Regions from separate parts of the Arthrobacter sp. Hb9-2 genome, predicted to be linked through region 2. Evidence: riboswitches for the same ligand, from Rfam matches in the RefSeq annotation. Region 2 holds a riboswitch; each other region holds the start of a gene.
What was found. A riboswitch is a leader RNA that binds a small molecule or an ion and turns the genes downstream of it on or off. The one in region 2 is predicted to bind S-adenosylmethionine.

Region 1 (5,021 bases), on a different contig from region 2:
CCCGCCCACATAACCGCGAGGGTGCCGGAGCGCGCCCCACCGTCAGGCACCTCTAGATCTGCTTGAGCGCCTGTTCCAGGTCGCCAATCAGATCGTCCACGTCCTCCAGGCCCACCGAAAGCCGCACCACGCCGTCGCTCAAGCCAATGGCTGCCCGCCCCTCCGGACCCATCGCACGGTGGGTAGTAGTGGCCGGGTGCGTGATGAGGGACTTTGCATCCCCGAGGTTGTTGGAGATGTCGATGATGCGCAAACCATCCAGCAGCGCAAAGGCGGCCTCCTTGCCCGAGCGGCCACCCGTCGTCGCAAGCTCCAGGGTGAGAACCGTGCCGCCGGCGCTCATCTGCTTTGCCGCCAGTTCGTACTGCGGGTGCGACTTCAGGAGCGGGTACTTCACCCAGCTCACCGCGGGCTGCTGCTCCAGCCACTCGGCCAGCCGCAGGGCGGACGCGGATGAATGGTTGACGCGCAGGGCCATGGTCTCAAGGCCCTTGGTGAGCACCCAGGCGTTGAAGGCGGACAACGACGGGCCCGTGTGGCGCATCAGCTGCTTGACCGGCCCCTCGATAAATTCCTTGGTGCCCAGGACGGCGCCACCCAGGACTCGTCCCTGGCCATCGATGTGCTTCGTGCCGGAGTAGACGATGACGTCGGCACCTAGCTGCCCGCAGCGCTGCAGCAGGGGAGTCGCAAAGACATTGTCGACGACGACGGTGGCGCCTGCCGCGTGCGCGAGGTCGCTGACCGCGGCGATGTCGACGATTTCCTGCATCGGGTTGGAAGGCGACTCAAAGAAGACGGCAGTGGTGGGCTGGGACAGGGCGTCGCGCCACTGTTCCAGGTCAGGACCGTCCACGAACACCGTCTCCACACCCCACCGCGGCAGGATCTCGTTCAGGATCACAAAGCAGGAGCCAAACAGCGAGCGGGCGGCCACAACGCGGTCGCCGGCAGCCAGCAGCGCACCCAGGGCGGTAAACACGGCAGACATGCCGGACGCCGTCGCAAAGCACGCCTCGGTTCCCTCAAGGAGGCGGAGGCGTTCCTGGAACGTGGCCACCGAGGGGTTGCCGTAGCGGGAGTACACAAAGCGCTCATCCTCGCCCGTGAAGGCGCGCTCGGCAGCGGCGGCGGATTCGTACACGAACCCGGAGTTCAGGAATACAGCCTCGCTGGTTTCCTGGAAGTTGGTGCGGTCCAGTCCGCCGCGCACGGCCTGGGTGTCGGGGCTCCAGCCGGCAGCGTCTTCGTTGAAGGTCACTTAGTTCTTTCCAAGGTTGGTGGGCAGTCCCCGGTTCTTCCATCCGTTGACAGTGCGTTCGCCGTAACGGTCCGGCTCGCCTTCAAAGCCCTCCAGCACGTTGTAGGAGGTGAAACCGGCCTGGGTGGCGGCAATGGCGGCCGCGATGGAACGCTGCCCGGAGCGGCACAGGAATACCAGTTCGGTAGACGGATCCTCGGGCGCCTGCTGGGCCAGGGAGCTAATGAAATCAGGGTTGGGAATGCCGCCCGGGAACGTCCACTGGATGAACAGCGGATCGTTGTCGGTGGCCTTGGTGTCAGGGATGCCGATGTGGGCCCATTCGCCCTCAGTGCGGACATCCACCAGGATGGCTCCCTGCTCCAGCTTTTCCCACGCCTCCTGGGGCGTCAAGTCTCCGGCGTAGCTCATGCGTGGCCCTCACCGTCGAACTCGAGGTCTTCGCCTGCGGATTCGAGGTTATCCACTGCGGTGGCGACGGCGGCATCAGCCGAAGCGATGGCCGCCGGCAGGACCAGGGCCTGGGCAACGATGACGCTGCTGCCGTTGAACGTTGCCGCCGGGCTGCCGTGCAGCACGTAGCCCTCGGCCAAGGCGGTGGAAATCCGTTCACAGAAAGACCTGTCATCCGGGCCGGTGACAAGCCGGTACGACAGTCTCTCTTCAGGGGCAGGTGCGTCGGACACGACGGATCTCCTTCTCTCACGCTTGCAACTCGAATCGGTCGATATGCCGAGTATTCACCTGAGGCACCCCGCCGCGAAAGGAGGGTTGCCGACCGGCCAGTCAGGGCTTGGCGCCGGTACTCATTACTCCCCAGAAACGTAACACTTGGCGCGCAGGGGCGCACCGCCGCCGTCGTCATGTTCCGTAACTGAACGGGGCGCGGTGCAGCAGGCGGCGATTTCCGCGACACCGGAGGAACCGACGGCGGCGGCATCACCGCAGGTGGGCGCCCTTTTCCGGCCTTTTGCGGACGCCCCGCCAGATAAAGTTTCATACGGGGCAGTCCCCATCATCAGAACCAGCACCGGGGGTCCACATCAGCACGCTAACTGCCGCGCCACAGCACCCTGCCGGCCCTTACCGGGTACGCCGGCTGCGCGTAGTTGGGGCGCTCCTTGCCACACTGCTGATTGCCCTCGTGGCAGTGGTGTTGCCCGCAGGGTCAGCCCAGGCCGCGCGGAGTTTTCCTGAAGAGGGAAAGCCGCTGCTGGGCGCCGTCCTTGAATGGGGTGAGGACTCCGCCGCCGGTTTCGCCGACCGGCTGGGTGCTTCGCCGGCTATTTTTGGCCACGACATAGCGTTTCCCTACCGCTCATCAGAGCAAAACGACATCGAGGGATTCCTGGAACAGTCCTCCCTGCAGGGTGCCCACGCGATGCTCACAGTGAAGCCCACGATGCCGCTGGACCAGATCGACGCCGCGGCTGCGAGGCCCTTCGCCGAAAGGGTGCTGGAGCTTGCGTCCAGTTTCAAAGGACAGCTGCTTGTCCGGTTCGCCCCGGACATGAACGCAAGCTGGGTTGAGTGGGGCCAGCAGCCGGCTGCCTACCGGGGGGCATTCAAGGCTGTGACAGCGGCGTTCCGGGAGGTCGACGGCGGTGGGGGCGTTGTGATGGTCTGGGAACCGTACCTGGGCACGGATTATCCGTTCGACCGGAACCGGAACGCGCCCGCACAGGGAAGTGATGGGTTCGCGCTGCTTGATACCAACGGCGACGGCGCCTGGAACGGCTCGGACGCAGCTTACGAACCCTACTATCCCGGGGACGATGCGGTGGATTGGGTTGGCCTGACCGCCTTCCACGACGACACCGCCGGTGGTGCTGCCGTCAACACAGTTCCCCGCGCCGGCCAACTGCGGGAAATGCTCACGGCCTCCGGCGGTGAAAACTTCTACGCCAGCTATGCAGAGGGAAGGGACAAGCCGTTCCTCCTGCACACCTCCGCGTTCTACAGCCCGGCCTCCGGCGGCGCATCCGAAGCGGCCATCAAGGCCGCTTGGTGGGACCAGGTGGTGGGGACGGCCACCGCTGCCGGGTTCCGCATGACAGGCGCGGTGGTGTGGGACGAGCGGACCAGTACGCGGGACACCGGAGTGGCAAGCATCGACTGGCGGCTCACCGGAAACCCGGGCATCGCCAACGCCGCCCTGGGCACATTGGAAGCGTCCCCCATCGTCGCAGGCCCGGTCACCGAGGTCAGCTCCGGCAGCACGTACGTCCGGGCAAACACCCTTACGGGGGCCGCTGCCTGGACCGTGGGCGCGGCGCTCCTCATCCTCCTGGTTGCCCTGTGGCAGATTCCCCGCCGGGTCAATGCCGCTACGGCGTGGGGATATTCAGACCCGTCCAGCAGGGATGCGCGCGTGGATATGCTGCGCGGCCTGGCCATTGTCTTTGTTGTGGTCAACCACTTGGGCCTGACCTCGCTGTTCCAGCTGCTCACCCAGGAGGCGGTGGGCTTTGTTTCGGGTGCCGAGCTGTTCGTCCTCTTCTCCGGACTGGTGGTCGGCATGGTGTACGGGCCCAGGGCCAAGGATGACTTCGGAACGGTGGTTGAACTAACCTCCCGGCGGGCCGGCAAGCTTTACCTGACGGCACTGATAGTCCTCATTGGCGTCTTCCTGGTCTCATTGCTGCCGATCTTCCGGACTGACCCCCTCACCACCTTTGTGGACCAGGGAACGGGCGGGGCAGGGCACGACGGCGCCGGCCGTACCTATGACCTTTATGCCGGCATGGAATCCCTGTTCCAGTTCCCGGTGCCGCCGCAGGTGCTCCCTGCCATCCTGCTGCTGCAGTTCGGACCCTGGCAGTTCAACGTGATGGGCCTTTACGTGGTGCTGCTCCTTGCCAGCCCGCTGATCCTGGCTGCGCTCAACCGCGGCAAGGCAATCTGGGTGCTGGCCGGAACCCTTGCGGTCTACGCCGTGGGAGCTGCCACGAGGATCCGGCTCCTGCCCTCCCAGTTCGAGGACTCGTTCCCGCTGCTCGTGTGGCAGGTGCTGTTCGTGATCGGACTCGTCGCCGGCTACCATCGGCGCAGCATCGTCGCCTGGTTGGCGGGACAGACCTGGCTGGTGGCCGCGTGCACCGCCGTCGCACTCCTGTTCGCGTTTCTCTCGTGGGGCAACCCCTACCTGGCGAACGGCTTCGATGTCCGCCTCGCCATCATCCCGGACGCCGTGTACCGGAGCATGTACGACTTATTCTTTGGCCGCACGTATCTGGCGCCGGGCCGGCTTCTTAACGTCCTGGTCCTGGTGGTGGCGGCCTACGCCTTCCTCACCGCATACTGGCAACCCGTGCAGCGCGCACTCGGCTGGTTCCTGATTCCGCTGGGCCGCGCCACCCTCTATGTGTTCATCATGCACGTGGTGCTGATTGCCGTGGTGGCCAATATTCCAGCACTGCAGCAGGAGAACGTGCTGCTCAATACCGCCGCATATGCCGTAGTGCTGGGGCTCCTGTGGGTCATGGTCCGGACCAGGTTCCTCTTCCGGATTATTCCCACATAGCGCATTCGCAGGAGCTGCCTGTACCATCCGGGAAGCGTTTACTTCGCGGAAATGTGAACGCTACAACACTGACATTGTCACAGCATTTGACGAAACATTTCCCCCATACGATCACCGCGTAACAGTCCGGTGAAAGGGAAAAAATGACAGATGCGACTCGCAGGAACTTCCTCCGCTACGTGGGCATGGTGGGAGGAGCCGGGGTGATGTACGAGACCATGGCCGCGATGGGCCTGG
Region 2 (5,021 bases):
GAAAGTCTGGACCGCACCGCCCTCAAGCCAGCGGTTCTCATCGGACACAGGGTAACCGGCGACTCCGGTCTGGCCGCCCTTATTCCACCAGGCCTCCCGGATTCCGGCGCCGATGTAGTGGAGGCCAATTTGCGGTGTGTAGTACATCGTTCCATTCGTGAAGTGCTGGGCTATTGCTCCGCCGCCCAGAGGCTCCTCGTCCCGGATGGGGTAGCCCGCGTCATGGCCGTTGTACCACTTCTGCACAATGGCACCCCATAGCGGGTGTGCCCCACCTGCCGGCGACCAGAAAATAATCCCATGTTGGAACTGTTGCTGCGCCCCGCCTTGGACCGTTTGTTCCTGACTGGTGGCCGCGCCCAGCTGCGACGCCGGTCCACCCATTGAGTTGTATTTGGCCCCGATCGCGCCCCCCACCGAAAAGTTGTTGGCTGAAGCTGATGCGGTGTGCAGCAGACGGTTCGGCGTTCCACTTCCAGTTCCTGCAATGATTCCTCCGATCGCGGACGAGACGAGCCGATCGGTCACTTGCGTGGGTGTTAAAAGAGGATTGCCGGATAAGAGGAGGGCGGCAGCACCAGCCACGTGCGGAGTAGCCATGGACGTTCCACCGAGTGACGCCGTGGCCGTCGTGGAAGTGTGCCAGGCGGAGCGGATGCCTACACCCGGCGCGTAGAGGTCCACGCATTTGCCGAAATTTGAGAAGGAGGCCTGCCTGTCGAAGGAATCACTTGCCGCTACTGTGACGGCGGAGGGCGTACGGGCTGGAGAAGCCGTGCAAGCGTCAACGGCGTTGTTCCCGGCTGAAACAATGGCCGGAAGGCCGTTGGTGATGATGGCCTGGACTGCTGCATCGAGCACGCTGCTGGTGGGTCCGCCGATACTCAGGTTGACTACGGCCGGGGTGCCAGGTCGGTGCTGACCGGCAACCCAGTCGAGCCCTGCGATGATGTCCGAGTAGACGCCGGAGCCATCACATTCGAGTGCCCGCACCGGAATAAGGGTGGCGGATTTGGCCACGCCATGGACGGCGCCGCCGATGATTCCTGCCACGTGCGTGCCGTGGCCGTTGCAGTCGCTTGATCCCAGGCCGTCAGCCTTTGCTGTCCATCCAGCGCTGACCCGGCCGCCGAAATCGGTATGAGAAGCGAGGATCCCGGTGTCCACAACGTATACGTTGACACCCTGGCCGGAGGCGGCAGGTGTGTACGAGCCGGAGAGCGGCAGTGCCTGTTGATCGATCCGGTCGAGGCCCCACGGCGCGTTGCGCTGCACCTCGGATACTGTGACAGCGTGGTCCGGCTCCACCGTTGCGGCCCGGCCCGAGCGGAGCAGGGCGGCAGCCTGCCCCGGGCTGGCTTCGATAGCAGCGCCCTTCACTGCCTTGGTAAAAGTTCTGTTGACGCCAATTCCCTGGGCGCGGAGGGCCGTCACCTCCGCCGCGACGTCCTTGCCCGGAGCGAATTGGACAAGGTAGCGGCCACTTTCACCCGCAGCAGCGGAAGGAGCGGCGTGCGCTGCGGACGCCAGCCAGGGACCGGCTGCCACCGCGCCTGAGCAGAGGGCGACGGCGGAGAGCAGGACGGTGCGACGTGCCAGGCGAGAGAATTGGGGCAACTGAATGTGGTCCTTTGGTGTGGAAGAAGAAAGGCGAGGTGACGTGTTCCCGGCTCAAATCTAACGGGGGATTGGCGGCAAACGGTCAACCTTCGCTCAATCCTGCGCATCTTCTGCGGAACCTTGGGAAATCAACATGTGGCGCCTCCTGGCTCCACCCCGTCAGGAAGTGTCGTCCAGCAACAGGGCGGGAAGTCACACCCGGTCACACTCGTGGCGGCGGGCACGTGGAGTTCCTAGACTGGGCCCAGGTTATGAGCGCCAGCGCCAAGCCCCGGCTCGCTGGCCGGCAACCCTCCATCCGCGGTGGGGTGCCCCGGGTGAGGACCTGGCTGTCCGGCAATGGCCGGATGGCAAGCGCGGCCCGCGGTGCTTCGAGCATGCCGGGCCCATGTCAAAGGAGCCTTAAATGTCCAACGGATGGTCTTTCGAAACCCGCCAGATCCACGCAGGACAAGAGCCGGACGCTGCCACGGGTGCCCGTGCCCTCCCCATTTACCAAACCACGTCCTTTGTTTTCCCCAGCGCTGAAAGCGCCGCGAACCGTTTCGCGCTTGCCGAGCTGGCGCCCATCTATACCAGGATCGGCAATCCCACGCAGGAAGCCGTGGAACAGCGGATCGCCAGCCTTGAAGGCGGCCTGGGAGCCCTGCTGCTCAGTTCCGGCCAGGCCGCTGAAACTTTTGCGGTGCTGAATATTGCCGAGTCGGGGGACCACATCGTGGCCAGTCCGAGCCTTTACGGCGGCACCTACAACCTCTTCGCCCACACCCTTAAGAAGTTTGGCATCTCCGTCACGTTTGTGGCGGACCCGGACAACCTGGACCAGTGGCGCGCTGCAGTGCAGCCCAACACCAAGCTGTTCTTCGGCGAGGTTGTCTCCAATCCGCGGCAGGACGTCCTGGACATCGAGGGGGTGTCCCAGGTTGCGCACGAGGCCGGAGTGCCCCTGATTGTGGACAACACCCTGTCCACCCCATACCTGATCCGCCCGCTGGAATGGGGTGCGGACGTTGTGGTGCACTCAGCCACCAAATACCTGGGTGGCCATGGTTCCGCCATCGCCGGCGTCATCGTGGACTCCGGAAAATTCGACTTCGGCAAGGACCCTGCGAAATTCCCCGGCTTCAACACCCCGGACCCCACCTACAACGGGTTGGTGTATGCCCGCGACCTCGGCGCCGACGGTGCCCTGGGTGCCAACCTGTCCTACATTTTGAAAGCCCGGGTGCAGCTGCTGCGCGACCTTGGCTCGGCAGTGTCGCCCTTCAACGCCTTCCTGATCGCCCAGGGACTGGAGACGCTGAGCCTGAGGGTGGAACGTCACGTCGCCAATGCCTTGGACGTTGCCCAATGGCTGGAATCGCGTGACGACGTCGAATCCGTCGCCTACGCCGGGCTGCCGTCCAGCCCCTGGTACGAGCGCGGACGCAAGTACGGACCCAAGGGTACCGGCGCGATCGTGTCGTTCAACCTCGCTGGCGGCGCGGAGGCGGGCAAGCGCTTTGTGGACGCCTTGGAGCTGCACTCCCATGTGGCAAACATCGGTGACGTCCGTTCCCTGGTGATCCATCCGGCGTCGACCACCCACAGCCAGCTCTCGCCGGAGCAGCAGGTGGTTGCCGGCGTGAATCCCGGCCTGGTGCGGCTGTCAGTGGGGATCGAGCACATCGATGACATCCTGGCGGACCTCCAGGCTGGCTTCCGGGCGGCCAAGGAGGCCACTGGCGCCTAGCCGTACCCAGGGCACCAGCGCGGCGGCGGGCCGGGGAAGTCACAACCAGTCACACTCTTGGCGGCAGGCAGGGCCTGTTTCGTACACTCGAACCAGGTCATGAGTGCCAGTGACAGCCCCGGCTTGCTGGCCGGCAACCCTCCTTCCGCGGTGGGGTGCCCCGGGTGAAGACCTGGCCTGCCGGTCATTCGACGGCGGGCAAGCGCGTAGAAGAGGTCTTGCCATGACGGTTACCGTCACCCGTACCACCGTCCCCGAACACGGGATTGTCCGCTATGCCTCCATCGGGGGACTGAAGCTGGAAGCCGGCGGATACCTGCCGGACGTCACCCTGGCCTACGAAACCTGGGGCACACTCAATGAGGACGGCAGCAACGCCGTCCTCATTGAACACGCTCTGACCGGCAGCACCCACGTAACCCGCGGCGACACAGAAGAACCCGGCTGGTGGGAACAACTCGCCGGGCCGGGCGCGCCGGTGGACACCAACCGTTTTTTCGTGGTGTCCATCAACATAGTGGGCGGCTGCTATGGGTCCACGGGGCCGTCGTCGCTTGCTCCGGACGGAACGCCCTGGGGCTCGCGTTTTCCGCTGGTGACCCTGCGGGACAGCACTGTGGCGGAGGCCCGGCTGGCCGACCAGTTGGGGATCGAGAGCTGGTTTGCCGTGCTGGGCGGCTCAATGGGCGGGGCGCGGGCGCTGGAATGGGCTGTCACGTATCCGGAGCGGGTGCGGCGCTGTGCTGTGATTGCCGTGGGCGCCGCGAGTACCGCCGAGCAGATCGCCTTTGCCCAGGCGCAGACCCTCGCCATCCGGCAGGACGCCAACTTCAACGGCGGTGACTACTACAACGGACCCGCTCCCGAGGAAGGCCTGGCCCTGGCCCGGCGCATCGCCCACATCACCTACCGCTCCCCGGTGGAGCTGGACGGACGGTTCGGACGCGCGCCGCAGGCGCCCGAATCGCCGCTTCAGGGCGAGCAGCTGGCAGCCCGCGGGCGCTACCAGGTGGAGAGCTACCTGGATCATCAGGGCACCAAACTGGTCCAGCGCTTCGACGCCAACAGCTACATCGCGATCACAGAGGCGCTGATGAGCCACGACATCTGCCGGGGACGGGGGTCGCTCGCCCAGACCCTGTCCAGTGTCAGTGCGCGCTTTTTTGTCGCCGCCGTGGACTCGGACCGGCTCTACTTTCCGTCCCAGTCACGGGAGCTGGCGCGGGCGCTTCCCGGAAAGGTGGACGTCCACCTCATCGAGGCGCCTATCGGGCACGACGGGTTCCTCACCGAGATCGGCCAGCTGGGATCGCAGCTCCGGCAACACCTTTCGGCATAACGCCACAACCAAAAGCCAGAATATGTGCATAAATGCAGATGGGCTCTGCATGATTCGCCGTTGAGCTGGGCGTGGAGGCAGACCATACTCAATGGGACCCGGCGGTTCGTGGCCAAAATCACGTGTATCCGCCACAGCCTGTCCCAGTGGTGTCGAAGACGACGCCGAAGGAGTTCATAAATGAGTACGGAAAGCTCCGCCGCACGGCGGCCAGAGGAAACCGACGTTAAGGCCTCAGGCCTGAAGAAAGTCGTTACGGCCTCCATGGCCGGCACCGTTGTTGAGTGGTACGAGTTTTTCCTCTATGCCTCCGCCGCCACCCTGGTGTTC
Region 3 (5,021 bases), on a different contig from region 2:
AGACCTTCTAGATGTCGGACGAGTTCCGCAAGAACCTGATGGGCCCGGAACCCACGCTCCTGCCTGCCGAGACGGAGGTCTACCAGCAGCTGGAAGCCGGCCAGGAAGCCCTGGACCTGGTGGAGAAGCACCCCACTTCCTCGTTGTTGTGGGCCGTCCTGGCTGAAGAGGCCTGGGCCGAGGGACGCACCATCGATTCCTACGCTTACTCACGCGTGGGCTACCACCGTGGGCTGGACTCGCTGCGGCGCAACGGCTGGCGCGGCGTCGGCCCGATCCCGTGGGAGCATGAGCCCAACCGCGGCTTCCTGCGGGCGCTGTACTCGCTGGGGCGGGCTGCTGCGGCGATTGGCGAGGCGGAGGAGCCGGAACGGATCGAGAAGTTCCTGAACGACTCGGACCCCACGGCGAAAGCAGCCATCGAAGGCGAGTAATACGCATTGCGGTAAAGAACGACGACGGCCGGTCACCTTCTTTGGAAAGGTGACCGGCCGTCGTCGTACGTGCAGGAGTTTTTGTCCAGATACGCAGCTCAAAACGCTGTTTTGGCCTGCATATCTGGACAAAACTCACAGGTTTGAGGGGATTAGCTGGCTTTCTGCAGGCCCGTCCGCGCCATCGCGTCGGCGTAGGCCACGCGCATGTCCTCGAGGTACTCCTCCTGGCGGGCGGGCGAGCCGGCGAACGCGCGGCCGCTGAGGGAGCGCACCTTGTAGGTCTTCAGTCCGCGACGCCAGAGCAGCGGCACCTCCGTCTTCAGCAGCAGGTTCGCCAGGCGGTTGGCCTCCGTGCCGTGGGCCACGATCACCGAGGCACGCGGAACCAATGCCAGGAACTTCAGCAGCGGCTTGAGGCCCGCGGAAATCTGGTCCGGCGTGAACTTCCCGTTGGCCTCCCCGGCGACGTGCCAGGGATGGACGTTCCACGGCATAACGAACTCCGGCCGCAGCCCCAGCTTCCACTGGATCCCCAGCATCCGGGTGGCGGCGTCGTGGTCGCCGGCGGTGATGAATCCGGACGGGTCGGCCTCGCCGATGTTCGAGTACAGGCTGATGATGCGGCACTCGTCGACGTCGTGCATGGGGTCCACGTAGGGCACGATGGTGCCCGGCTTGGTCCCCTGCAGGGAATCGCACAGTTCGTTGACGGCTGCAACATTCGGTTCGTAGCGGCGGTTCAGAAGCTGATCATGGAAAGATTCGGGTGCCAGGGCTGTCATGTAGTGCTGGGTCTCCTGCGGGGATTGGTGTTGCTGCCACCGCGAAAATGGGCGCACAATGGCGCAGCAGATCCGAAGTGGTTGAAATGGGGCGGACCGATTCCTGGTCGGCCTTTACCAGTTTAGCAAGCCCTGCGAAACGAAACGCCGGTCCCGCGCACCCAATCCAAGCGGGGCACGGAACCGGCGGTTTGCGTTTTCTGTTCCGGGCTACCAGAGCCGCTTGGTGGCCCGGCTCGCACCCTCGCCCAAGGCTTCCAGCTTCGTGAAGGCGATCTGCGGGTGGACCCTGCCGCCCAGGCCGCAGTCGGTGGAGGCGATGACGTTCTCCCGGCCCACAACGTCTGCGAACCGTACGATCCTGTCTGCCACCAGGTCCGGGTGCTCCACCACATTGGTGGCGTGCGAGACGATACCCGGGATGATGACCTTGCCCTCGGGGAGCTTGGTCTCCTCCCAAACCCGCCACTCGTGCTCGTGGCGGACGTTGGCAGCCTCGAAGGAGTAGCCCCCGGCGTTGATCTGCAGCATCGTGTCCACCAGGTCCGCAAGGGGAAGGTCGGTGGTGTGCGGGCCGTGCCAGGAGCCCCAGCAGAGGTGGAACCGGACCTGCTCCTCGGGAAGGCCGCGGAGGGCGTAGTTCAGGGCTTCCACGCGGATTTGGGTGAACTTCAGGTAGTCGGCCACACTCGGCTCGGGGCTGATCTGGTCCCAGTTCTCGGCGATGGAGGGATCGTCGATCTGGAGGATCAGGCCGGCGTCGATGATGGCCTTGTACTCTTCACGGAGCGCGTCGGCGCAGGCGTAGATGTATTCCTCCTCCGTGGCGTAGTACTCGTTGGTGATGCGTGAGGCGCTCCCGGGGGAGAGTGCGGCAACAAACCCTTCCTTCAGACCGGCGGCGGCCAGGCCTGCTTTCAGGTTTGCAATGTCGGAGGCGACGGCGTCCTGGCCCGTGTAGACGAGCGGTCCAGTGACCTTGGGGAAGGGCTTGGGGCCACCGGTGAAGATGCCGCTGGTGGGATCGTTGTAGGCCTCTGCAAAGTGGGTGCGGTCGCGGCGATGGATGAAGCCGGTGAGCTGTACGTTGCCCGGGGTGGATTCCTTCGGTTCAACCGCCCACTTGGCGTCGTTGTCCAGTTCCAGCCCGCCCATGCGTGCGAAGGAATAGGACCACCATGCGCCATAGTCCACAGCGGCGGACATCGCGTGCCCGTATTCGCCGTCGTTGGGGATGTCGATGCCGAGGCCCTGCTGGCGCTGGACCAGGTCCACCACGGAAGCGGTAAGGAGTTCGTTGAAGCCCCCGACATCGGAAGGGTTCTCTTCGCGGGCGGCGTTGGCGGCGATCAGCTCAGGGGTACGCGGCAACGATCCGGCGTGGGTGACGCGGATGTGGTCTGTGTTCAGGGACATGCTGGATTTCCTTTCCATCGGTCCTGGCAGTAGCACCTTCGCAGGCAGGACGTACCTGCACTCTGTGGGGTTGCTGCGGCGTCATCGATCCAGGTCTCTCGGCCGCTCCGGATGGGCACTCTCACTTAAATGCACCGGTACGCCCGGGAGCAAATCCGCTTTCGGATTGTGTCGGCGGGGACACGAGAGCCGGAGCTTTCAGAACGTAATAACTGGCTGCAGATTGGTGTCACCTCATTGACAGCCTTTGTCGAGGTTGGTTGTCTTTTGTCACAGCTCGCGATGGGGGACATGGCGGGCTGGACGCACCTAATGCACTCGAAAGAGGTACCGCACCGTGAGAAAAACCCTGGCAACCTTCAGGACCCTGGCAGTTTCCGGAGCCCTGGCACTGGCAGCAGTAGCCGCGCCGGCACCGGCGATGGCCGTGGGCGAAGGCCCCAACTATGACGGCAACGGCCAAATCACCACATCGAAGCTTGCCACCTACGAGCAGATGGTCTCCTTCCTCAAGGACCAGGACGCCCGCCAGGGCGCCATGGAGCTGGAGGTCATCGGCCAGACCGTGAAGGGCCGGGACATACACCTGGTCAAGTACATGTCGGACCCGGCCAAGCCCACCATCCTTTACCTGACGCAGCAGCACGGCAACGAGCAGCTCACCACCGAGGGCGCGCTGGAATTCGTCAAGCACCTGGGCACCGGCAAGTCCGCAGACATTCTCGGCGGCGCGAACATCCTGATCGTTCCCATGCTTAATGCGGACGGCGCCATGGGGGACGTGAACTTCCCGCTGGACGACTACCTGGCCAAGGGTGACCGCAACATGACGCGGTACAACGCCGAAGAAGTGGACCTCAACCGCGACCACGTAGCCAAGGTCCAGCCGGAAACGCAGGCGCTGCACAATAACGTGATGCGCAAGTACCGGATCGATTACATGATCGATCTGCACCACCAAGGCACCCGCAGCGAACGCGACGGCAAGCTGGTTTCCGGGTCCATCCTGTACCCCACCACGCCGAACGCCGATCCCGCAGTTGTTGAAAAGTCCAAGCAGTTGGGCGCCGTCGTCTTCGATAACGTCGACTCCACCGGTTGGGGCCACCTCGGCAAGTACGTCGGCGGCAGCGCCGAAACGATCAGCCGCAACGGCATTGCCGTGGAATACGGGATCGCTACGCTGCTGTTTGAGATGCGTGGCATGTCCGACCACTATCTGGACGGCTACGCCCTGGGGCTCCGAAGCAACGGATACCTGATCAAGCAAACGGTCACCACCCTCACCGCAACCGCCGCAGCAATCGCTGATGGATCAATTGCCGACGCCGACACCTCCTTCTGGGACAGCCTCGCCACCCAGACCTCCCGCCCCGGCGAGGAAGCTGACGACGAGTAGCGTCACCGCTGACAGCCCGCCGCGGTCCTTTGCCGCGCAGGAGTCCTTTACCCTGCAAGAAGGACCGCGGCGGCCCAACGAGTGGACAAAGTCCCTCATCGGCTAAACTTGGGTGGTAAGAGCCCCGGAACTCTTGCGTCGCTGTGCCGCCCGCGGACCAGCGAAGGCCGGTTTATTCGGGGCATTCTCATGAACGGCGCTGCACCAGGCCGCCACGTTGTGGCATGGCACGGGCAGCCCGAACGAATGGGGGAGGATCCCATGCCAGCAATTGTGATCGTAGGAGCCCAGTGGGGCGACGAAGGAAAAGGCAAGGCGACCGACCTGCTGGGCGGCCGCGTTGACTACGTCGTCAAGCCCAACGGCGGCAACAACGCCGGGCACACCGTCGTCGTAGGCGGTGAAAAATACGAACTCAAGCTGCTTCCGGCAGGCATCCTCAGCCCCAACGCGGTACCCATCATCGGCAACGGCTGCGTTGTTAACCTCGAGGCGCTGTTCCAGGAGATCGAAGGCCTCCAGGCCCGCGGCGCCGACACTTCAAAGCTTCGCGTCTCTGCGAACGCACACCTTGTTGCTCCCTACCACCAGGTGCTGGACAAAGTGACGGAGCGCTTCCTTGGCAGCCGCGCCATCGGGACCACGGGCCGTGGCATCGGCCCCGCCTACATGGACAAGGTGGCCCGCCTGGGCATCCGGGTCCAGGACGTGTTTGACGAGTCAATCCTCCGCCAGAAGGTGGAAGGTTCGCTGCGCCAGAAGAATGAACTCCTGGTCAAGGTCTACAACCGCCGCGGCGTGCTCGTGGATGAGATCGTGGAGTACTTCCTGTCCTTCGCCGACCGGCTCCGCCCGCTGGTCATCGACAGCACCCTGGTCCTCAACTCTGCCCTGGACGAGGGCAAGGTGGTCCTGATGGAAGGCGGCCAGGCGACTTTCCTGGACGTGGACCACGGAACCTACCCGTTCGTCACCTCCTCCAACCCC

Region 1: linked by a shared signal. The riboswitch ahead of AC5RV1_RS13040 (DUF1737 domain-containing protein) and the one ahead of AC5RV1_RS07380 (bifunctional o-acetylhomoserine/o-acetylserine sulfhydrylase) in region 2 are both predicted to bind S-adenosylmethionine.
Region 3: linked by a shared signal. The riboswitch ahead of AC5RV1_RS08190 (cobalamin-independent methionine synthase II family protein) and the one ahead of AC5RV1_RS07380 (bifunctional o-acetylhomoserine/o-acetylserine sulfhydrylase) in region 2 are both predicted to bind S-adenosylmethionine.

The regions. Positions count from the first base shown of each region.
Region 1 covers NZ_JBNHGJ010000021.1:58,587-63,607, forward strand. Annotated here, with positions in the region: gene AC5RV1_RS13030 (O-succinylhomoserine sulfhydrylase) at 53-1,261, opposite strand; gene AC5RV1_RS13035 (rhodanese-like domain-containing protein) at 1,262-1,672, opposite strand; gene AC5RV1_RS13040 (DUF1737 domain-containing protein) at 1,669-1,947, opposite strand; SAM riboswitch class IV at 1,961-2,075, opposite strand; gene opgC (OpgC domain-containing protein) at 2,406-4,784, shown strand; gene AC5RV1_RS13050 (flavin monoamine oxidase family protein) at 4,928-5,021, shown strand, end outside.
Region 2 covers NZ_JBNHGJ010000009.1:45,330-50,350, forward strand. Annotated here, with positions in the region: gene AC5RV1_RS07375 (S8 family serine peptidase) at 1-1,617, opposite strand, end outside; SAM riboswitch class IV at 1,868-1,983, shown strand; gene AC5RV1_RS07380 (bifunctional o-acetylhomoserine/o-acetylserine sulfhydrylase) at 2,027-3,352, shown strand; SAM riboswitch class IV at 3,448-3,563, shown strand; gene metX (homoserine O-acetyltransferase MetX) at 3,576-4,691, shown strand; gene AC5RV1_RS07390 (MFS transporter) at 4,872-5,021, shown strand, end outside.
Region 3 covers NZ_JBNHGJ010000010.1:82,021-87,041, forward strand. Annotated here, with positions in the region: gene fbaA (class II fructose-bisphosphate aldolase) at 1-11, shown strand, start outside; gene AC5RV1_RS08180 (DUF3151 domain-containing protein) at 12-434, shown strand; gene AC5RV1_RS08185 (uracil-DNA glycosylase family protein) at 587-1,219, opposite strand; gene AC5RV1_RS08190 (cobalamin-independent methionine synthase II family protein) at 1,430-2,635, opposite strand; SAM riboswitch class I at 2,647-2,753, opposite strand; gene AC5RV1_RS08195 (M14 family zinc carboxypeptidase) at 2,973-4,034, shown strand; gene AC5RV1_RS08200 (adenylosuccinate synthase) at 4,296-5,021, shown strand, end outside.